3 regions of the Streptomyces sp. NPDC046931 genome follow, and region 1 is predicted to be linked to each of the others. Evidence: riboswitches for the same ligand, from Rfam matches in the RefSeq annotation. Region 1 holds a riboswitch; each other region holds the start of a gene.

Region 1 (7,437 bases):
CGGCGGACGCTCCCACGGGTGGCCTGACGGTGGCGTGACGGCCACTCCGACACTTCCGGTCACCCCCTTACTGTCGAACGTTCATCGAACGCAAAGCCAAAGCCTTGCCCGGGGACCGCCGAAACACGGTCGATTGCCCGTTTCCTGCCCGAGGGAAACCTGCGGAAGATTGTCGCGCCCGCGTACCGCCGGGTACAGTCGCCGCACTGCTCTGCCAGCCCCTGCTGCCGAGGCGAAAGAGAAGTTGGTGAACGACCGTCACCCGTCGGGGACCGCAACTCCCCCGGCTCCGGCCCCCGATGCGGCCTCGGCGCACTACGCGTCGTACGGCGGGCAGGGCGGCCAGTACGGTGAGTTCACCGAATACACGTCGCATGCCGACCCCGCCGCGACGGCGTACGGCGTCGGGGGCCACACGGCCACGGCCTTCTCGGCCGATCCCCTCTTCGGTGACCTCCCGGGGGGCGGTGCGACCGGCTCGTACGACACCTCCCACTGGGGGACCGGCAGCCACGCCTCGCTCGGCGCGGACGGCCACCAGATGTACGGCACCGGCACGCACGAGACACTCCACTACGACCCGTACGCCGCCCAGCACCACGCCTCGTTCGACACCGGCAGCCATGACACGGCCGGCTGGGGCATGGGGTACCAGCAGGTCGTCGGCATCCCCACGCAGGCCGGACCCCCCGATGCCACGGGCCAGTGGGACGCACACGCCTGGCTCGAGGCCGGCCAGTCCGCCGACGGGACCCAGCAGTGGGACTGGGGCACACAGACGTTCGACACGGGGGCGTACGACGCCACCCAGTGGAACTCGGGCGGCATCGCCGAGCACGCGGCGCACGACCAGCAGACACCGACCACGGCGGCGACGCACCTGCACGGGGGCGAGTCCTTCGACGGGACCGAGTCCTTCGAGCAGCCGGCGACACAGGTCTTCGACACCGCGGAGGCCTTCGACCAGTCGGGCACCGCCGCCTTCGAACAGCTTCCGTACGAGCAGCACGCCCTGGACGACACCGACTTGGCGTCCCTGCGTGAGCAGTCCGACGACGCGCCCCTGCTCGACGACCAGGAAGAGATCACTCCCGTGCCGGCCTCGCGTGCCGCGTCCCGCACGGCCGGCCGGTCCCGGCGCCGTAGCCCGGCGAAGCGCTCCGCGCTGCTGACGGTCGCCGTGCCGTCGGCGTGTGTGATGGGGGTGGCCGGGATCGCCGCCGCCACGGTCGGCGTGGGCGGCAGCGGCGGCAAGGAGACCACGGCGAGCGCGTCGGATGCGGTGCCGGTGGTGCCGTCCGCCGCGAACACCAAGCTGGACTCGCAGCTCGAGAACCTCTCCGCGGGCGCGAACGACTTCGCGGACCGGGCGAGCCGTACGCAGGAACGTATCGACCTCAAGGCCCAGCAGGTGGCCGAGAAGAAGAAGGCGGCGGCGGAGGCGGCCCTCAAGGAGCGGCTGCGCCCGAAGTTCGTACTGCCGGTCATGCAGCGGGGGCTCAGCGCCTACTTCGGCCAGGCCGGGGTCAACTGGATGTCGGTGCACACCGGTATCGACTTCCCCGTGTCGTACGGCACGACGGTCATGGCCGCGACCGACGGCACGGTCCGCACCCAGTGGAACAGCGCCTACGGCAACATGATGATCGTGACCGCGATGGACGGCACGGAGACGTGGTACTGCCACCTCTCCAGCTACCGAGTCCCGTCCGGGACGACCGTGAGGGCCGGCCAGCCGATCGCGTACTCCGGCAACTCCGGCAACTCCACCGGTCCCCACCTGCACTTCGAGGTACGGCCGAGCGGGGGCGCCGCGATAGACCCGCTGCCCTGGCTGCGCAGCCATGGGCTGAACCCCACCTGACCGACCCGCCAGATCGACGCGCGGCCGGGCCCCCGCCCTTCGGCGGGGGCCCGGCCGTCGCGGTCTACCGGTTGCCTACCGGCTCTACAGCTTCTCCACCGGCGCGTACCGCAGCAGGAGCCGCTTCGGCTTCGTGTCGCCGAAGTCGATAGTCGCCTCCGCGTTCCCGCCCGTGCCCTTCACGCCGACCACCGTGCCCAGACCGAACTGGTCGTGGGTGACGCGGTCGCCGACCGCCAGGGAGACCACCGGCCTCTCCGTCGCACCGCCCCGGCGGGTGGCGAAACCGGAGGCGCCCGCGGCCGAGGACCGCGACCGGGACGACGACAGCGACGACGACAGGGAGGCCGCCACACCCGAGACCGGACCCGAGGAGGGGGTACCGGAGGATGCGCCCGTCCGCTTCCACTCCACGTGCTGGTCCGGGATCTCCTCCAGGAAACGTGAGGGCGGGTTGTACGAGGGCTGGCCCCAGGCGCTGCGCATGGCGGACCGGGTGAGGTAGAGCCGCTCCCGCGCGCGGGTGATGCCGACGTACGCCAGGCGCCGCTCCTCCTCGAGCTCCTTGGTCTGGCCGAGCGCACGCATGTGCGGAAAGACGCCGTCCTCCATGCCGGTAAGGAAGACCACCGGGAACTCCAGGCCCTTCGCGGTGTGCAGGGTCATCAGCGTGATGACGCCGTTGCCCTCCTCCTCGTCGGGGATCTGGTCGGAGTCGGCGACCAAGGCGACCTGCTCCAGGAAGTCGGCCAGCGTGCCCGCCGGGGCCGGTGCCTCCGCGGTCGCCGCGCCTTCGCCGCGCTCCTGCTCGAACTCCAGGGCCACGGCGGCGAGTTCCTGGAGGTTCTCGATACGGGTCTCGTCCTGGGGGTCGGTCGAGGCCTGGAGTTCGGCCAGATAGCCGGTGCGTTCCAGGACGGCTTCCAGGACCGTGGCCGGGCCCACGCCCGACTCCACGATGGTCCGCAGCTCCTCCATCAGCGCGTTGAACCGCTTGACGGCGTTCGTCGAGCGGGCCGCCATGCCGTACGCCTCGTCCACGCGGCGCAGGGCCTGCGAGAAGCTGATCTTCTCCCGCTGGGCCAGGGCGTCGATCATCGCCTCGGCGCGCTCACCGATGCCCCGTTTCGGCACATTCAGGATGCGCCGCAGCGGAACGGAGTCCTCCGGGTTCGCCAGCACCCGCAGGTAGGCCAGGACGTCCCGGACCTCCTTGCGCTCGTAGAAGCGGACGCCGCCGACGACCTTGTAGGGCAGGCCGACGCGGATGAAGACCTCTTCGAAGACACGGGACTGGGCGTTGGTGCGGTAGAAGACGGCGACGTCGCCCGCCTTGGCCTCGCCCTGGTCGGTGAGACGGTCTATCTCGTCGGCGACGAACTGCGCCTCGTCGTGCTCCGTGTCGGCGACATAGCCGGTGATCCGCGCGCCCGCGCCCGCATGGGTCCACAGGTTCTTGGGGCGGCGCGACTCATTGCGTTCGATGACCGCGTTGGCGGCGCTCAGGATCGTCTGCGTGGAGCGGTAGTTCTGCTCCAGGAGGATCGTGGTGGCGTCCGGGTAGTCCTCCTCGAACTGGAGGATGTTGCGGATGGTGGCGCCGCGGAAGGCGTAGATCGACTGGTCGGCGTCACCGACGACGCACAGTTCGGCGGGCCGCAGGTCGTCCTCGCCGGGCGGTACGCCCCCGGGGCGGTCGCCGGCCGCCGGGCCGACCAGCTCGCGGACCAGGGCGTACTGGGCGTGGTTGGTGTCCTGGTACTCGTCGACGAGGACGTGGCGGAAGCGGCGGCGGTAGTGCTCGGCGACGTCCGGGAAGGCGCGCAGCAGGTTGACCGTCGTCATGATCAGGTCGTCGAAGTCGAGTGCGTTCGCCTCGCGGAGCCTCGACTGGTAGAGCGCGTACGCCTGGGCGAGGGTCTTCTCGAACCCTCCCCCGGACTCCGTCTGGGAGGTGCCCCCGGCGACCTGGGCGGCGAAGTCCTCCTCGTCGATCAGCTCGTTCTTGAGGTTGGAGATCTTGGCGCTGAACGACTTGGGCGGGTACCGCTTGGGGTCGAGGTCCAGGTCGCGGCAGACGAGCGCCATCAGACGCTTGCTGTCGGCGGCGTCGTAGATCGAGAAGGAGGACGTGAAGCCGAGCTTCTTGCTCTCGCGGCGCAGGATGCGGACGCACGCACTGTGGAAGGTCATCACCCACATCGCGTTCGCGCGCGGGCCGACGAGCTGCTCGACGCGCTCCTTCATCTCGCCCGCGGCCTTGTTGGTGAAGGTGATCGCGAGGATCTGCCCGGGATGGACGCCGCGTTCGCCCAGCAGATAGGCGATGCGGTGTGTGAGCACACGGGTCTTGCCGGAGCCGGCGCCGGCGACGATGAGCAGCGGGGAGCCGGCGTGCACGACCGCCGCGCGCTGGTTCTCGTTCAGCCCCTCGAGCAGCGCCCCCGGGTCGAGCGCCGGGCGGGGAGCACCGTCGCGGTAGTAGGAGTCCCGGACCGGCGGCAGGTCGAACCGACCGCCGAACAGATCGTCCGGAACCCGCTCCGGAGCGTGATCGTCGTCGGGCGGCGGGGGCTCCTCCTCATGGGCCGGGGTGGCCTGGAGGTCCGCCAGGAAGCTGTCGTCAAAGAGGCTGCTCATCGCTCTCCGAGTCTAGGGCGCCCCGCCGACAACCGGCCGCCGTCCCGAAAACTCGGCGCCCCCGACCCGGGCGCGGCCCGGCGTCACCGTCCGGACGCGCCCGTTCACGGTCCGCGCTCGACGAGGGTTTCCGGGAGTCGAGACCACGAAAACGTATCGGGCATATCGCACCTCAACCTTCACAGGGGCCACAGGAGTTGGCTACCGTGCCGGGCAGGCCGTACGACCCCCACCGGCGAAGGTCGCCGGGCCGCGCGGCCTCTGCCGAATCCGGTGCGCCCCATGGCAGCCGGAGCCGGGGACCCACCCGACCTGGGGTGAATCGGTCGACCGCCCCGTGGGGCACGGCCGTAGGGCACACCTTCCGGAACCACCCGCCCGAACCCGACAGCTAACCCGGTAGGCGGAGTACGGAAGGAGACGCCTCTCATGGCGCCGCACCGCAAGTCCCGCCCCTCGGGCCCCCGCATCGCGGGCATACGGACCCCCGCCCTCGCGACGGCGGCCCTCACCTCCATGGCGCTGCTCTCCCAGACGGCGCAGGCCGCGCCCTCCGCCGACGGCCGACCCAGCGTCGAGGAAGTCGAGAAGAAGGTCGACGACCTCTACCGCCAGGCGGAGTCGGCCACCGACAGATACAACGCGGCCAAGGAAAGGACCACCAGGCAGCGCCAAAGTGTCGACACGCTCCTCGACGACGTCGCCCGGCGCACGCAGAAGCTCAACGACGCGCGGGAAGAGCTGGGTTCGTTCGCCGCCGCGCAGTACCGGACCGGGGCCGCGGCCCCCGACACGGCCACTTTCCTGCTGGCCGACAGCCCCCAGGACTACTTCGACCGAACCCAGCTGATGAGCCGGCTCACCAGCCGTCAGAAGGAGGCGGTCGACCAGTACGTCACCGACCAGGCCGCGACGATGAGGAAGCGGCAGGAGGCCACCGACAGCCTCCGGTCGCTCACCGAGTCGCAGGCGGCGCTGCGGTCCGCCAAGACGGACGTCCAGAAGAAGCTGGCCGACGCGCGGCAACTGCTGTCCGAGCTGACCGCGCAGGAGAAGGCGCGGCTCGCCGCGCTCGAGAAGCGGAAGCAGGAGGAGGCCCGGCGCCAGGCGGAGGCGCTGGCCCGGCGGCAGGCGGCCGCGCAGCCGGAGCAGCCGTCACCGAGCCCGACGACCGGCGCCTCGAGCCCCACGACCGGCGCCTCGAGCCCGACGACCGGCACGTCGAGCCCGACGACCGGCACGTCGAGCCCGACGACCGGCTCGCAGGGATCCTCCGCCGCGGACTCCTCGTACGCGACGAAGGCCGCGAAGGCCCTCGCCTTCGCCCGCGCGCAGATCGGCAAGCCTTATGTGTGGGGAGCGACGGGCCCCGGGTCATACGACTGCTCGGGCCTGACCCAGGCCGCGTGGAAGGCCGCCGGGGTGACGCTTCCACGCACCACGTACGACCAGGTGAACGCCGGCACGACGGTGCCGCTCTCCGAGGCCCAGCCGGGTGACCTGGTCTTCTTCTACGACGACATCAGCCACGTCGGCGTCTATATCGGCAACGGCATGATGATCCACGCCCCGAAGCCGGGTGCCTACGTGCGCGAGGAGTCGGTCTACTACGGCGGCGCGTCGATCATCCACAGCGTGGTGCGACCCGCCTGAGACCGGCGGCGCGGGTGCCGGTCGGGCAGGACGCGCGCGTGGGGTTGTTTTCGGGGTTCACGCGCGCGTGCCCCGTACGCAAGCCGTGTGCGCGTCCCTAGCATCGGGCGCATGTCTGGCTCCTTTGCGCTCCGCACCTGGTGGGCGCAGCGTCCGCCCGCCACCGGGGCCGCCGCGTTGGCGACCGGCGTTCTGTCGGTCGGGCTGCACCAGACCGGGTACGAGGTCCTCTCGCGTGTCCTTTTGGCACTGGCGGCCGCCGCCTGGCTCGGAATGGCAGCCGACATCGCCGTACGGCTGCTGCGGGGCCGCCCGGAATGGCCCGTCGGCTCCCCGGCCGCGCTCACCGTGGTCCCGGCCACCACCATGCTGGGCACCCGGTTCGCCGCCCTGGACCGGCCCCAGCTCGCCGAGGCCGTCCTCGTGCTGGGCTTCGGGCTGTGGGTTGTCCTGGTCCTCCTGGTCGTACGGAACTGGGAGCGCGGTATGCCCGGGGCGGTGTTCCTCGGATGCGTGGCGTTGGAGGGGATCGCGGTGCTCGGGGCGGTGCTGGCCGCGAGCCTGCGGGTGGCCTGGCTCGCCCACACCGCGCTGGTGCTCTTCTGGCTCGGCCTCGCCTTCTACGTGGCCGGGCTGTGGTGCTTCGACCGGCGGCAGGTGGCCGCCGGCACGGGCGACCACTGGATGGCGAGCGGTGCGCTCGCCCTCTCCGCGGTGGCCGGGGCGCGGCTGATCGCCGCCGCCGGCACCGGCCTGTACCTGTGGAACAAGGACGACAACACGGTCCTGCGGAGCGTCACCATCGCCCTGCTCGCCCTCGCCTTCGTCTGGTACTGCGTGCTGGCGGTGGCCGAACTGCTCCGGCCGCGCACCGGCTACGACGTACGGCGCTGGCCGACCGTCTTCTCGATGGGAACGATGGCGGTGGCGGCGCTGTCCGTCGCCGGCCCCCTCCGGGCGGCGTGGCTGCGCGGTCCCGGCGAGGTGCTGCTGTGGATCGCGGTGGCCGCCTGGTGTGCGGTACTCGTGGGAGCGGTCAAGTCCCTCGCGGACGGCGTCAGGTCCACAGCACGGCGATGAAGACGTTCGCCGTGGTCAGCGCACCGACCAGGGCGAACAGGGGCTTCTCGACCTGCTCCTCGTCGCGCTTCACGTAGACCAGGCCGAGGATCACGATCAGCAGGGCCAGCTTGACCCCGATCTTGATGGTGTTGACGTGGTGGTGGTCCGCCTGGTTGAGGCCGACCAGGGCCATGCCCGTGACCAGCATGGTCAGTGCG
Region 2 (7,437 bases), on a different contig from region 1:
AGGGCGACGTCGGTGTCCGCGTCCTCGTACCAGTACTGGAGGACGTCGTTGCCCGAGACGTCCGACCGGTTTCCGGAGGAGACGAACGTCGACACGCCGGTCACCCCGGTGACGCCTCCGCCGCGGCGGTGCAGCCGGGAGAGCAGTGCGATGCCGATGGCGCCGGACTGGGCGAACAGCCCTATGCGCCCGGTGCGCGGCATCTCGGGCGCGAGGGAGGCGTTGAGCCGGACGTCCGGCGAGGTGTTGATGATCCCGAAGGCGTTGGGCCCGATGATCCGCATCCCGTACGACCGGGCCTGCCGCACCAGCTCCCGCTGGCGCTCCCGTCCCTCCGGCCCGCTCTCGGCGTATCCCGCGGAGATCACCACGAGCCCCTGCACCCCGTGCTCGCCGCACTCGGCGACGACCTCGGGGACGTGCTCCGCGGGGACGGCGACGACCGCGAGGTCCACCGGCTCGGGGATCTCGCGGACGGAGCGGTGGGCGGGCACCCCGTCGAGTTCCATCGGGTCGGCCTCGAAGGCCTTGTTCACCGCGTACAGGTGGCCGGTGTAGCCGCCGTCCTTGAGGTTGCCGAGGAGGCTGCGGCCCACTCCCCCGGGTGTGCGGCCCACCCCGATCACGGCGACCGAGCCGGGCGCGAGCAGTCGCTGCACCGATCGCGCCTCGGCCCGCTGCTCCCGCGCCCGCTGCACGGCCAGCGACCGGTCGGTGGGCTCCAGGCCGAACTCCAGGTGTACGACACCGTCCTCGAAGCTGCGCTTCTGCTGATACCCCGCGTCGGTGAACACCTTGATCATCCTGGTGTTGGCGGGCAGCACCTCGGCGGCGAACCGGCGGATGCCACGCTCCCTGGCGACCGCCGCGATGTGTTCGAGGAGGGCGGACGCGACCCCGCGTCCCTGGTGCGCGTCCTGCACGAGGAAGGCCACCTCGGCCTCGTCGGCCGGCGCGGAGGCGGCCCTGCCGTCGGCCCCGATGCGGTCGTAGCGGACGGTGGCGATGAACTCGCCGCCGATCGTGGCCGCGAGTCCCACCCGGTCCACGAAGTCGTGGTGCGTGAAGCGGTGGACGTCCCTGGCGGACAGCCGGGGGTACGGAGCGAAGAAGCGGTAGTACTTCGACTCGTCCGAGACCTGCTCGTAGAAGCTGACGAGGCGCTCGGCGTCGCCGGCGGTGATGGGTCTGATGCGCGCGGTGCCGCCGTCGCGCAGCACCACGTCGGCCTCCCAGTGGGCGGGATACTCGTACCGGTCCGACGCGGTCTGCATGGGCCCCAGAGTACGGCTCGCGTCCGACAACAGCGCGAGGCAGGCTGGGGGAACCGAGCGGGCGCCGTCCAACATGCGGACCCGCCCGGGGAGGGGGCTTCCGCCCGGTCCGGGAACGCTTCATCATATGGAAAACTGGTCTAGACAACCCTGAACTCCTGAAGGGCAGCAACACATGGCTGAGCGCCGCGTCAACGTCGGCTGGGCCGAGGGCCTCCACGCCCGCCCCGCCTCCATCTTCGTCCGGGCAGCCACGGCCTCCGGGATCCCCGTGACCATCACCAAGGCCGGCGGCAACCCCGTCAACGCCGCCTCCATGCTGGCGGTTCTCAGCCTGGGCGCCCAGGGCGGCGAGGAGGTTGTCCTGGCCTCGGACGCGGAAGGTGCGGATGCCGCGCTGGACCGCCTGGCCAAGCTGGTCGCCGAGGGGCTCGAGGAGCTTCCCGAGACGGTCTGACCCTTCGCACACCACGGTCATGGAAGCCGCGCCGCCCTCGGGTCGGACGCGGCTTCCGCCGTCTTCGGGCACCACCGAATTGCGCCTCGGCCCGGCCGTACGAGAAATGCGGCACCGTCGCGAGAATTAAGCGCGGCACGCCGGAATCACGCACGCCGATTTGGTCGTGCGCATGAGAACGAGGACAGCGGAAATAGACCCCGCCGAATATCCCTCTTTGTATACGGCGTCCGTGTTAATGCCGGACCCCCGACACGTTTACGGCATGTTGCGAAGTCCTCACACGTTCCGCGCGGTCGCCCCCCGCGCCGGGGAAGCGCAGCCGGTGCGCGGCCGTCGCGCGCTCGGCGTGCAGCGCCGTGAGGGCGCGCGCCCGCTCACTGTCCCCGCGTGCGACGGCGTCCACGATGCCGCCGTGCTCGGCCCACGACTCCACGGGGTTGGCCGGCACCTCGACCGTGTACATCCAGGCGATCTTGTGCCGCAGCTGGCCGAGCGTCGAGGTGAGCGCGGGGCTCCCACAGGACTGGGCCAGCGTCTCGTGAAACCATCCGCCCAGAGAGCGCAGATCCTCGCCGGTGCCCCTCCTGGCGCGCTCCTGGCCCAGCCTGACCAGGCCGCGCAGCACCTTGAGATGGGCCGCGGTGCGGCGCTGGGCGGCCCGAGCGGCCCCCAGCGGCTCCAGCAGCATGCGCATCTCCAGCAGGTCGGCGGCCTCCTGATCGGTGGGCTCCGCGACACACGCGCCCGCGTGTCTGCGGGTGACGACGAAGCCCTCGGCCTCCAGGGTCCGCAGGGCCTCGCGCACGGGGACACGGGAGACGCCGTAGCGGCGGGCCAGGAGCTCCTCGGTGAGCCGGCCGCCGCGCTCGTAGACACCCGCGACGATGTCATCACGGATCGCCGTGCATACCGAGTGCGCCGGAATACGCATGACCGACCTCCGCCTTAAACCCCGTGAAACGTCGACGGTTGACGTGTGTTCCGTCGACTCTATTGCAGCGGGGCCGAATTTCCGACGGCAGACCGGATTCCATGGATATTTTTTGGACAGACAACAGTTCGAAACAATGATGGCCCCGGCCGGTGAGCCGGGGCCATCACATCCGGGCGCGCCGCACGGCGGCCGGCCGTCAGACGTTCACGCCGTGCGACCTGAGATAGGCGACGGGGTCGATGTCGGAGCCGTACTCCTGGCTCGTGCGCGCCTCGAAGTGGAGGTGGGGACCGGTGGTGTTGCCGGTGGCCCCGGACAGACCGATCTGCCGGCCGGGAGTGACGCTCTGGCCCACGGAGACACCGATGGACGACAGATGACCGTACTGCGTGTACGTGCCGTCGTTCATCTTGATGACGATCTGGTTGCCGTACGCGCCGCCCCAGCCGATCTCGACGACGGTGCCCGAGCCCACGGCGTGCACGGGCGTGCCCGTGGCGGCGTGGAAGTCGATGCCGGTGTGGGTGCCGGAGGACCACAGGGAGCCGCCGGACTTGTAGCCGGTGGAGACGTAGGAGTGGAAGACAGGCGTCACATACGCGTTGAGACGCTCGCGCTCGGCCTCACGGGCCGCGCGCTCCTTGGCCTCACGTTCCTTGCGCGCCTTCTCCGCGGCCTGCCTGCGCGCCGCCTCCGCGGCCTTCTTCTGCTCGGCGGCCTGCTTCTGGGCGGCTGCCTGGGCGTCGATCTTCTCCGCGACCGAGTCGCCGAGGGCGAGGGCCCGGATCAGTCCGGTCTCCTGGACGGGCTGCCCGGCGGCGAAGGCCGGGGCGGCGAGGGTGCCGATGACGCCGGTGGTGCTGAGCGCCGCGACGCCCATGGCGTTCGTGGTCGTACGCCGCATGCGGCTCGGACGGCGGTGCTTCCCGGTGGCGCAGGTGAACGCCATGAAGTGGCTGGTCCTTTCCTTCCCTCTCGCCTACCGGGTTAGCTGACGGGTTCGGAGCAGGAAGGTCTCCTACGGGCTGACGCCCGATTCACCCCAGGGACTGCATGAGCCCCCAGCCGCGAAGGCGCGAGGGCAAGGTGGGTCCCCGGCTCCCCTGGCTCGCGCCGTACGGGGACTCGGCGATGGCTGTCCGGTGCCGCGGGTGCGGCGCACTGCCTGACGGACAGCCCGACAGACGCTAGAAGCGCTCTCTTCGGGTCGGCAAACCGATCAGGGGGTTTGTAGCGCATCCCACAGGGCAGAGGGGCGGTCTCTGTGGCAATACGGACAAACTCACGAGTGAGCCCGAACGAGCGGGCCCTGGTGACGCAAGACGTCACCAGGGCCCCTTCGGAACGTCGCCGTCCCGGACGCGTACGAGGCGTCTCTACTCCGCCCGTACGACGCGGACTTCACCGATGCCGAGCGCCTTGACGGGCTCCTCGATCTGCGCGGCGTCGCCCACCAGGATGGTCACCAGACGGTCCACGGGGAAGGCGTTCACGACCGCGGCCGTGGCCTCGACCGTGCCCGTCTCGGCGAGCTTCTGATACAGCGTCGACTGGTAGTCGTCCGGCAGGTGCTGTTCGACCTGGTCGGCGAGCGTGCTCGCGACGGCCGCCGCGGTCTCGAACTTGAGCGGTGCCACACCCACCAGGTTCTGCACGGCGACGTCTCGCTCGGCGTCCGTCAATCCCTCGGCGGCGAGGGTGCGCAGCACCTTCCAGAGGTCGTCGAGCGCGGGGCCGGTGTTCGGCGTGTCGACGGAACCGCTGATGGCCAGCATCGCGGCGCCGGTGCCGTCGGGCACGGAACGCAGCACCTGGCCGAACGCCCGCACACCGTAGGTGTAGCCCTTCTCCTCGCGCAGGACGCGGTCCAGGCGGGAGGTGAGGGTGCCGCCGAGGCAGTACGTACCGAGCACCTGTGCGGGCCACACCCGGTCGTGGCGGTCGGCGCCGACGCGGCCGATGAGCAGCTGCGTCTGGACCGCGCCGGGGCGGTCGACGATGACCACGCGGCCGCTGTCGTCCGCGGTCACCGGGGGCGCGGGACGCGGCTTGGCGGGCGCCGCCGTCCAGGCCCCGAGCGTCTCGCCGAGGAGCGCGTCGAGGTCGACGCCGGTGAGGTCGCCGACCACGACGGCGGCGGCGGTCGAGGGCCGCACATGCCGCTCGTAGAAGGCGCGGACCGCCGCGGAGTCGATGGCCGCGACCGTCTCCTCGGTGCCCTGGCGCGGGCGCGACATCCGCGAGGACGCCGGGAACAGCTGCTTGGAGAGCTCCTTGGCGGCGCGGCGGGCCGGGTTGGCGGTCTCGTGCGGGATCTCGTCGAGGCGGTTGCGCACCAGGCGCTCGACCTCGCTGTCGTCGAACGCCGGTGACCTCAGGGCGTCGGCGAGCAGTCCGAGCGCCTTCGGAAGGCGGGAGACCGGCACTTCGAGGGACAGGCGCACACCGGGGTGGTCGGCATGCTGGTCGAGGGTGGCGCCGCAGCGCTCCAGCTCGGCGGCGAACTCCTCGGCCGAGTGCTTGTCGGTGCCTTCGGAGAAGGCGCGCGCCATGATCGTGGCGACGCCGTCGAGGCCGGCCGGCTCAGCGTCCAGGGGCGCGTCGAGGAGCACCTCGACGGCGACGACCTGCTGGCCGGGGCGGTGGCAGCGCAGCACCGTCAGACCGTTGTCCAGCGCGCCGCGTTCGGGCTCGGGGAACGCCCAGGGCCGGGCCGTGCCGGGCTGGGGCTGCGGGTGGAAGTCCATGGTCGCGAGCTCGGTCACTTCGCCGACTCCTCGTCGTTGCTGGTGCCTTCGGCGCCGGTGTTCTCGGCGGCTTCCGTGGTCTCGGCCCCGGCCGCGACCGGCTCGTACACGAGCACCGCGCGGTTGTCGGGGCGCAGGCGGGCCTTCGCGACCTCCCGCACCTCCTCGGCGGTGACGGCGAGCACCCGTCGCACGGCGGTCAGGGCGAGCTGCGGGTCGCCGAACAGCACGGCGTACCGGCACAGTTCGTCGGCGCGGCCGGCGACCGTGCCGAGCCGGTCGAGCCACTCACGCTCCAACTGGGCCTGGGCACGCTCCATTTCCTCGGTCGTGGGGCCCTCCTCGGCGAACCGGGCGAGCTCCTCGTCGATGGCGGACTCGATGACGGGCACCTCGACGTCGCCGGAGGTCTTCACATCCAGCCAGCCCAGCGAGGGCGCCCCGGCGAGCCGGAGCAGGCCGAAGCCGGCGGCGACGGCGGTGCGGTCACGCCGTACGAGCCGGTTGTAGAGACGGGAGGACTCGCCGCCGCCGAGGATGGTGAGGGCCAGATCCGCCGCGTCGCACGCGCGCGTGCCGTCGTGCGGCAGCCGGTAGGCGCCCATCAGGGCGCGCGCCGGGACCTCCTCCTCGACGACCTCGCGCAGCTGCTCGCCGATGACGTCGGGCAGCGAGCCGTCGCGCGGCTCGGGCTTGCCGTCGTGGGAGGGAATCGACCCGAAGTACTTCTCGATCCAGGCGAGGGTCTGCTGCGGGTCGATGTCGCCGACGACCGACAGAACGGCGTTGTTGGGCGCGTAGTACGTGCGGAAGAAGGCGCGCGCGTCCTCCAGGGTGGCCGCGTCCAGGTCCGCCATCGAGCCGATGGGCGTGTGGTGGTAGGGGTGGCCCTCCGGGTAGGCGAGCGCGGTCAGTTTCTCGAACGCGGTGCCGTACGGAACATTGTCGTAGCGCTGGCGGCGCTCGTTCTTCACGACGTCCCGCTGGTTCTCCATGGACTCGTCGTCGAGGGCGGCGAGCAGCGAACCCATGCGGTCGGCCTCCAGCCAGAGGGCGAGCTCCAACTGGTGGGCCGGCATGGTCTCGAAGTAGTTCGTGCGCTCGAAGCTCGTGGTGCCGTTCAGCGAGCCGCCCGCGCCCTGCACCAGTTCGAAGTGGCCGTTGCCCTTCACCTGCCCCGAACCCTGGAACATCAGGTGCTCGAAGAGGTGGGCGAGGCCGGTGCGGCCGTGGACCTCGTGACGCGATCCGACGTCGTACCAGAGGCACACCGCCGCGACCGGGGTCAGGTGGTCCTCGGAGAGCACCACGCGCAAACCGTTGGCCAGGCGGTGCTCGGTCGCTGTCAGGCCCCCGGAGCCTGCCTCGGCTGTGGCCGTGTGACCCATGGGCATGTACGTCCCTTCGATCGCGAAAGCTGTCGCGGAAACAGCGGTTTCCCGCCGGTCCTGTCACTGTATGCAAGCGTGCGGACCGGTGGCCAAGTTCCCGGGCTGCGTACGCCGAGAGCGAGACCGTGATTACGGGGGGTGGCGGACACCTTACGGTGTTGACGGCGCGGAAGCATGCCCGTCCCCGGGCCGGGACCTCGAGGGGACGGGTCCTGGTCCGCGTTGTCGGTGCGGCGGTCCACAATGGTCGGCGTCAGACATCCGTCATGCCCAGCACAGACTGTGAAGGAGCCGGCAGCAATGGCCCGCCGCAGCACGAAGACCCCGCCGCCCGACGATCCGTACGAGGAGAGGATCCTCGACATCGACGTCGTCGACGAGATGCAGGGCTCCTTCCTCGAGTACGCCTACTCGGTCATCTACTCCAGGGCCCTGCCGGACGCCCGCGACGGCCTGAAGCCGGTGCACCGGCGGATCGTCTACCAGATGAACGAGATGGGCCTGCGCCCCGAGCGCGGCTATGTGAAGTGCGCCCGCGTCGTCGGCGAGGTCATGGGCAAGCTGCACCCGCACGGCGACGCGTCGATCTACGACGCCCTGGTGCGCATGGCCCAGCCCTTCTCGATGCGTG
Region 3 (7,437 bases), on a different contig from region 1:
CGGGATCGCGGCACAGACCTCGATGGCCGCGACGACCTGGCCCGCGCAGAAGACGTTCACCGGACACGCCTTCGACACCTGCACCGCGCCGTCGCTGTCCGCGATGAAGGCCTGGCACGACGGCTTCTACGGTGCCGCAGCCGTGTACGTCGGCGGCAAGAACCGCGGCTGCAACCAGCCGAACCTGACCGCCTCCTGGGTGAAGTCGGTCAGCTCCGTCGGCTGGAAGCTCATCCCGATCTACGTCGGCGCCCAGCCGCCCTGCCAGACCAGCTCCAACCCCGAGAAGCTCACCGCCTCCAACGCCGCCTCCCTCGGGACGAGCGACGCCTCGGACGCGGTGGCCAAGGCGTCGGCGCTCGGCATCAAGGCCGGCAGCCCGATCTACCTCGACATGGAGCCGTACGACACCACCAACACGTCGTGCAACAACGCCGTGTTGACGTATGTGCGCGCCTTCGACAAGCAGCTGCGCGTCAAGACGTACCGCGCCGGCTTCTACGGCTTCACCAGCTCCAGCGCCAAGGCCATCGCCACCGCGAAGGACAGGACCGACCTGCCGGGCAACCTCTGGTACGCCCTGTGGGACAAGAAGTACACCACCACCACGGACTGGCCGTGGGGCTCCACGCAGTACACCAACCACAGCCGGGGCCATCAGTACATGGTCAACAGCAAGGAGACCCGCGGCGGTTACACGCTCACCGTGGACCGCGACGCCTGGGACGCACCGGTCGCCATCACCGGCTGACGAGCGGCGCGGGCGTGCGACGGTGCCCGAAGTCTCCGTGAATCGTTGGTCGTACGGGTTGGCCGGAGCCGGGCCACTGCCTACCATCGATCACCGCAAGACCTTGTGCACCGTCGCACAATCTCCTCGGGAGGCCCCCTTGCACCGCCGTCGCACCGCGATCGCCGTCAGCGCCGCCCTTGTCGCGGCCCCTGTCCTCACCGCGTGCGGTGGCACCGAGCACCCGGGTACCGCCGCCGTCGTCGGCGGGGACCGGATAACGGTCGCCCAGCTGGAGGGCCGGGTGAAGGAGGTGCGCACGGCCCAGCGCTCGGCCACCCCGGACGACACCCGGTACCAGCAGACGCTCGCCCGGACCAGCAGCCTCACCCGCGACACGCTCCACAGCATGGTCCTCGACCGGGTCCTGGACCGCGCGGCCGAGGACGCGGGCGTGTCCGTCACCCGCCGGGACGTCGGCCGGCTGCGGGCCGGCCTCGAGCAGCAGGCGGGCGGCGCGACGGCGCTGAAGGCGGTGTGGCTGGACCAGTACGGGGTGGCTCCCCGGCGCATCGACGACAACCTCCGCACGGAGGTCGAGGCGCAGAAGCTGGCCGCCGCGCTCGGCGCCGACATGAACACGGCCGACGGCAAGGCCACGTTCTGGAAGGCGATGGCGCAGGCGTCCGAGGAACTGAACATCGACCTGAACCCGCGCTACGGCACCTGGGACGTGCAGAAGAGCAGCCGGGCGGACACGAAGACACCCTGGGTCAAGGAGGTCACGACGGCCGGGGAGCGGCAGGCGGCGTAGCAGGGGCGCGGCACCGGCGTTCGGGAGGGCCGTCCACCCGCCTGTGGAAGACTTCCGGGCGCGTGGGCGCCGTGGGTTACGTTCGAAGGGTGAACGCAACCAGCTTCGAAGGCGCCCCCGACCAGGGCCGGGACGCGGAGACATCCGCCGGCCCCGGCCGGGTCGTCCTGCTCACCACCAGCCACCGGGTCGCGCCCGGCCTGCTGTCCTGGCCCGCGTGGCAGGCGCTGCGCGACGCCGACCGGGTCCTGTGCGCGGACGGCGCGCACCCGCAGCTGCCGTATCTGCGCGAGGCGGGCATCACCGTCGAGGAGGGCGCCCCGACCGCGCAGCAGCTGGTCGACGCGTGTGCCGGCGGCCGCACGGTGGTGGTCGTCGCGACCGGCGAGGGCGAGCCGCACCTCACCGACGGCCTGGCCCGCCTGGCGGGCTCGGGGCGGGTGCGGATGCCGGAGCTGGAGCTGCTCCCCGCGTCGTACGACCTTCCGGGCTCCCGCCTCCTCGACCTGGTGCAGGTCATGGACCGTATCCGCGCCGAGTGCCCCTGGTCCTCGCGGCAGACCCACCAGGGCCTCGCCAAGTACGGCATCGAGGAGGCGTACGAGCTGGTCGAGGCGATCGAGGCGGGCGACCGGGAGGAACTGCGCGAGGAGCTGGGCGACGTCCTGCTCCAGGTCGTCTTCCACGCCCGGATCGCCGAGGAGGACCCGGAGGCCCCCTTCTCCATCGACGACGTGGCGGGCGGCATCGTCGCCAAGCTGATCCACCGCCACCCGCACGTCTTCGGCGACGAGACCGCGACGACGCCGGAGGAGGTCAAGGAGCACTGGCTGCGCACCAAGGCGATCGAGAAGCAGCGCACGTCGGTGACGGAGGGCGTCCCCCTGGGGCAGCCGGGCCTGGCTCTGGCGGCGAAGCTGTCGTCCCGTGTGCGCTCGGCCGGCCTCGAGGTGCCGCTGCCGCAGGGCGAGGGCATCGGCTACGAACTGCTGGCGCTGGCCGCGCACGCGGAGGCGGAGGGTGTGGACCCGGAGGCGGCCCTGAGAGCCGCCGCCCGCGCCTACCGCGACGCGGTACGGGCCGCCGAGGGGCTCGGCCCGGTGAGCGGGGAGCCCGGGACGGACGCCGAGGGACTCGGGACCCACGCCGAGGGGCTCGGGACGGACTGAGGCAGCTGCTCCGGGACCTGGCGGGGCGGGACGGGGCGGGCGTGGATACCGTCGAGGAGTGACCGACCAGCACCAGCCCGCCTGCCCCTCTTCCACCTCCGCTCCCGAACTCTTCACCTGGGAGTTCGCCGCCGATCCCTACCCCGCTTACGCCTGGCTCCGCGAGCACGCCCCCGTGCACCGGACGCGGCTGCCGAGCGGTGTGGAGGCCTGGCTGGTCACCCGGTACGCCGACGCCAAGGAGGCCCTCGCCGACCAGCGGCTCAGCAAGAATCCGGCGCATCACGACGAGCCCGCGCACGCCAAGGGGAAGACCGGCATCCCCGGCGAGCGCAAGGCCGAGCTGATGACGCACCTGCTCAACATCGACCCGCCGGACCACACCCGGCTGCGCCGGCTGGTCTCCAAGGCGTTCACTCCGCGCCGCGTCGCCGAGTTCGCGCCTCGCGTGCAGGAGCTGGCCGATCAGCTCATCGACCGGTTCGCGGACCGCGGCTGTGCCGATCTCATTCACGAGTTCGCCTTCCCGCTCCCCATCTACGCGATCTGCGACATGCTCGGAGTCCCCCGTGAGGACCAGGACGACTTCCGGGACTGGGCGGGCATGATGATCCGGCACCAGGGAGGCCCCCGGGGCGGGGTCGCACGGTCCGTGAAGAAGATGCGCGGGTACCTCGCCGACCTCATCCACCGCAAGCGCGAGGCTCTGCCCGACGCCCCCGGACCCGGCGAGGACCTCATCTCCGGCCTCATCCGCGCCTCCGACCACGGTGAGCACCTCACCGAGAACGAGGCCGCCGCCATGGCCTTCATCCTGCTCTTCGCCGGGTTCGAGACCACCGTCAACCTCATCGGCAACGGTACGTACGCCCTTCTCACCCACCCCGGGCAGCGGGCCCGCCTCCAGACCTCGCTCGCCCGCGGCGAGAGGGATCTCCTCGCCACCGGCGTCGAGGAACTCCTGCGCTACGACGGCCCGGTGGAGCTGGCCACCTGGCGGTTCGCCACCCGGCCGCTCACCATCGGCGGGCAGGACATCGCCCCCGGCGACCCCGTGCTCGTGGTGCTCGCCTCCGCGGACCGGGATCCGGAGCGGTTCGCCGACCCCGGGGTCCTCGACCTCGCCCGCCGCGACAACCAGCACCTCGGTTACGGCCACGGCATCCACTACTGCCTCGGCGCCCCCCTCGCCCGGCTGGAGGGACAGACCGCCCTCGCCACACTCCTCACCCGTCTCCCCGACCTGCGACTCGCGGTGGATTCTGCCGATCTGCGCTGGCGCGGAGGGCTCATCATGCGCGGATTGCGCACGCTTCCTGTGGAGTTCACACCAGTTCCGGAGAAAGATCACCGACATAGCGCCCGCGGGGCGAAGTGAGGTGGCGGACACGCCGACGGTCACAGGAAGGTGACATTTTCTCAACTCCGTGATCTTCACGTGATCTGCGCTGCATTAACTTGTGACAAGTGATCGTCTGGTTATACGTTCACGCAGCAGCACGGCGGTACGCCACGGCCGCCGCGTTGGTCACTGCTGTCGTGTGAAAGGCAACCGCATGCTCTCCGGGAACGGTCGTCACCGTCGCCCTCGCCAGGCTCCTGCACTCCTCGTCGCGGCGGGGGTGACCGGATCAGCGATCGCCATCCCGCTCCTCGGCGCCACCGGTGCGAGTGCGGCCAGCGGCACGACCTGGGACCGGGTCGCGGAATGCGAGAGCGGCGGGACCTGGAGCGCCGACACCGGCAACGGCCGCTACGGCGGACTCCAGTTGACACAGGAGGACTGGGACAGGTACGGCGGTCTCGACTACGCCCAGCGCCCCGACCAGGCCAGCCGCTCGCAGCAGATCGCCGTCGCCGAGAAGATCCTCGAAGACCGGGGTGTCTCCATCTGGAGCACCTGCGGACTGGTCTCCGGCCTGAGCAAGGACTCGGCTGCCGCGGACGTCGACACGGGCCTGGCCGGCGACTCCTCCGGCGGCGGCTCCTTCTCGTCCTCGTACTCCGGCATGGGTGACGGACTGTCCCAGTCATCCAACTGGTCCCAGCAGTCCCATTCATCGAAGTCCTCCGGGCCGTCCGCCTCGGCTCCGTCGTCGCCCTCTTCGCCGTCTTCCTCCTCCGCGTCCCCGTCGTCGCCCTCATCCCCGTCCTCCACACCGTCCTCCTCGTCTCCCTCCTCTCCCTGGTCCTCCTCCTCGTCCTCGCCCTCGACATCGGCCACCGACCCCACCGAGAGCGGCACCGATGGCGGATCGGGGAGTCTGCTCGGCGCGCTCACGGCCACGACGAAGCGCGACGGTGCGGACAAGCCCGGGCAGAGCGGCGCGCCTTCGGATGCGGACGAGGCCTCGGGTGCCGGCCGTCACCGGGGTGACAGTGCCGACGAGAGCGCCGCGGACGGCCGTACCGGCGACACGGCCGGCCGTCACGCCTCCCGTGGTGCCACCGCCGCGCGGGACACCGTCGACGACTCGTACACCGTGCGCCCCGGGGACAATCTGTCGGCGATCGCCGACTCCCTTGACGTCAAAGGTGGATGGGCCGCCCTCTATGACGCGAACAAGAAGACGGTCGGCGCCGATCCCGACCTCATCGTTCCCGGTCAGAGCCTTGCGCTCGCGGACGAGTCGTCCGGGGACGATTCCTGAACTCGCCTCTGACCGGCGGCACTTCGCGCCCTGCTTCGCGCTGAATGTCCGGTTTGGCGAGAGTGAGACATGAGTCTCATAAGCCCTGATCGTCTTTGAAATTGGGGCGATCGAATGCTTACGGTCGTGATCGCTCGCCACAGCGGGCCCCGACGGTCGCAACGCCGAATCCTGCCAGCGGCCGTACGGGAACAGTCGTCGCGTCAAGCGCCGTAGGCAGGAGCGGGGGACCCAAGGTAGGTGCCGCACCCGGGAGTTGACCGGGCGGCTAGGGGTGGAGCCGCGCGCCGAGAGGTGCGCGGCCGGGCAACTCAACCGGCCCGAACCCGACAGCTCACCTCGCAGGCGTCGGTGAGGGGATCGAACCATGCTGTGTTCCGGTAAGGGTAAGCACCGCCGCCCGTCCAAGGCCGTCCGCGCCATTGCACTCGCCGGTGTCACCGGCGCCGCCGTCGCCGCCCCGCTGATGGCGGCCGGCAACGCCTCCGCCGCAACCGCCTCCCAGTGGGACGCCGTCGCCCGGTGCGAGTCCGGCGGCAACTGGTCCATCAACACCGGCAACGGCTTCTACGGCGGTCTGCAGTTCACCAACTCGACCTGGGCCGCGTACGGCGGCACCGCCTACGCCCCGCGGGCAGACCTGGCCTCCGAGGGACAGCAGATCGCCGTCGCCGAGAAGGTCCTCGCGGGCCAGGGCAAGGGCGCCTGGCCGGTCTGCGGCACGGGTCTGTCCAGCACCCCCTACAGCGGTGCCGCGGCCTCCACCGGCAACTCGAGCGGCGCCGGCAGCTCCGCGAAGAGCACCACCACCCGCTCCACCGAGCACCAGACAGCCAACCGCTCCGCGCAGCGCCCGGCCCCTCGTAAGACCGTCACCACCCCGACCGGCAAGAAGGTCGAGAAGGGCGACGGCGAGTACAAGGTCGTCAAGGGCGACACCCTCAGCTCGATCGCCGAGCGGCACCACGTCCAGGGCGGCTGGGAGAAGCTGTTCCAGCTGAACAAGGACATCATCGAGGATGCCGACATCATCTACCCGGGCCAGCAGCTGCACCTGAAGTGACAGCCGGCCGGTCCCTGACGGCTGTCCGTCGGCCGGCCCCCAGTGCCTTCACCAGCGCGGCCCCCGGAGCGGGGGCCGCGTGAGGACCGCCCCCGTTCCCACGGGCTCCCCGCTCCGGTGCGTGTTCCCCCGTACGCGCCGGAGCGGGGCTTTTTGCTTCCGCGCCCCCTCTTGGCCCCCCGCCTTTGTTCCGTACTGGAACAATGGGTACCGTCACCCTGTCCACGGGACGGTCGGTCGGCTGGCCGCCGCCCCGGGGCGGTTAGGCTCTAGGCGCAAGGCACACCAGCCCCGCACCAACAGCGTCACATCCACGAAGGAGATGCTCGTGCCGTCCATCGACGTCGTCGTAGCCCGGGAAATCCTGGACTCCCGAGGCAACCCCACGGTCGAGGTCGAGGTCGGCCTCGACGACGGCAGCACGGGTCGTGCCGCCGTTCCCTCCGGCGCCTCCACCGGCGCCTTCGAGGCCATCGAGCTCCGTGACGGAGACCCGAACCGCTACCAGGGCAAGGGTGTCGAGAAGGCCGTCCTCGCGGTCATCGAGCAGATCGGCCCGGAGCTGGTCGGCTACGACGCCACCGAGCAGCGCCTGATCGACCAGGCCATGTTCGACCTGGACGCGACCGACAACAAGGGCTCCCTCGGCGCCAACGCCATCCTGGGCGTCTCCCTCGCCGTCGCCCACGCCGCCTCCGAGGCCAGCGACCTCCCGCTCTTCCGCTACCTGGGCGGCCCGAACGCGCACCTGCTGCCGGTGCCGATGATGAACATCCTGAACGGCGGCTCGCACGCCGACTCCAATGTGGACATCCAGGAGTTCATGATCGCCCCGATCGGCGCGGAGTCCTTCTCCGAGGCCCTGCGCTGGGGCACCGAGGTCTACCACACGCTGAAGAAGGTGCTGAAGGGCAAGGGCCTGTCCACCGGCCTCGGCGACGAGGGCGGCTTCGCCCCGAACCTCGGTTCCAACCGTGAGGCCCTCGACCTCATCCTCGAGGCGATCAAGC

What was found. Region 1 has a riboswitch for cyclic di-AMP ahead of ABZ876_RS02895 (NlpC/P60 family protein). Riboswitches for the same ligand answer to the same signal wherever they lie in the genome.
Positions count from the first base shown of each region.
Region 2: another riboswitch for cyclic di-AMP. It lies ahead of ABZ876_RS26395 (M23 family metallopeptidase); the one in region 1 lies ahead of ABZ876_RS02895 (NlpC/P60 family protein).
Region 3: another riboswitch for cyclic di-AMP. It lies ahead of ABZ876_RS10180 (transglycosylase family protein); the one in region 1 lies ahead of ABZ876_RS02895 (NlpC/P60 family protein).

Region 1 covers NZ_JBEYWX010000001.1:637,848-645,284, forward strand. Annotated here, with positions in the region: gene ABZ876_RS02880 (alpha/beta fold hydrolase) at 1-38, shown strand, start outside; gene ABZ876_RS02885 (peptidoglycan DD-metalloendopeptidase family protein) at 248-1,864, shown strand; gene pcrA (DNA helicase PcrA) at 1,949-4,504, opposite strand; cyclic di-AMP (ydaO/yuaA leader) riboswitch at 4,757-4,925, shown strand; gene ABZ876_RS02895 (NlpC/P60 family protein) at 4,934-6,157, shown strand; gene ABZ876_RS02900 (tellurite resistance/C4-dicarboxylate transporter family protein) at 6,269-7,237, shown strand; gene ABZ876_RS02905 (hypothetical protein) at 7,215-7,437, opposite strand, start outside.
Region 2 covers NZ_JBEYWX010000017.1:45,656-53,092, forward strand. Annotated here, with positions in the region: gene ABZ876_RS26380 (GNAT family N-acetyltransferase) at 1-1,274, opposite strand, end outside; gene ABZ876_RS26385 (HPr family phosphocarrier protein) at 1,450-1,731, shown strand; gene ABZ876_RS26390 (GntR family transcriptional regulator) at 1,967-2,665, opposite strand; gene ABZ876_RS26395 (M23 family metallopeptidase) at 2,865-3,617, opposite strand; cyclic di-AMP (ydaO/yuaA leader) riboswitch at 3,630-3,809, opposite strand; gene ABZ876_RS26400 (pitrilysin family protein) at 4,045-5,433, opposite strand; gene ABZ876_RS26405 (pitrilysin family protein) at 5,430-6,809, opposite strand; gene ABZ876_RS26410 (DNA topoisomerase IV subunit A) at 7,107-7,437, shown strand, end outside.
Region 3 covers NZ_JBEYWX010000004.1:94,643-102,079, reverse strand. Annotated here, with positions in the region: gene ABZ876_RS10205 (glycoside hydrolase domain-containing protein) at 1-751, shown strand, start outside; gene ABZ876_RS10200 (SurA N-terminal domain-containing protein) at 891-1,544, shown strand; gene ABZ876_RS10195 (nucleoside triphosphate pyrophosphohydrolase) at 1,634-2,713, shown strand; gene ABZ876_RS10190 (cytochrome P450) at 2,772-4,091, shown strand; gene ABZ876_RS10185 (transglycosylase family protein) at 4,270-5,364, shown strand; cyclic di-AMP (ydaO/yuaA leader) riboswitch at 5,563-5,727, shown strand; gene ABZ876_RS10180 (transglycosylase family protein) at 5,732-6,427, shown strand; gene eno (phosphopyruvate hydratase) at 6,750-7,437, shown strand, end outside.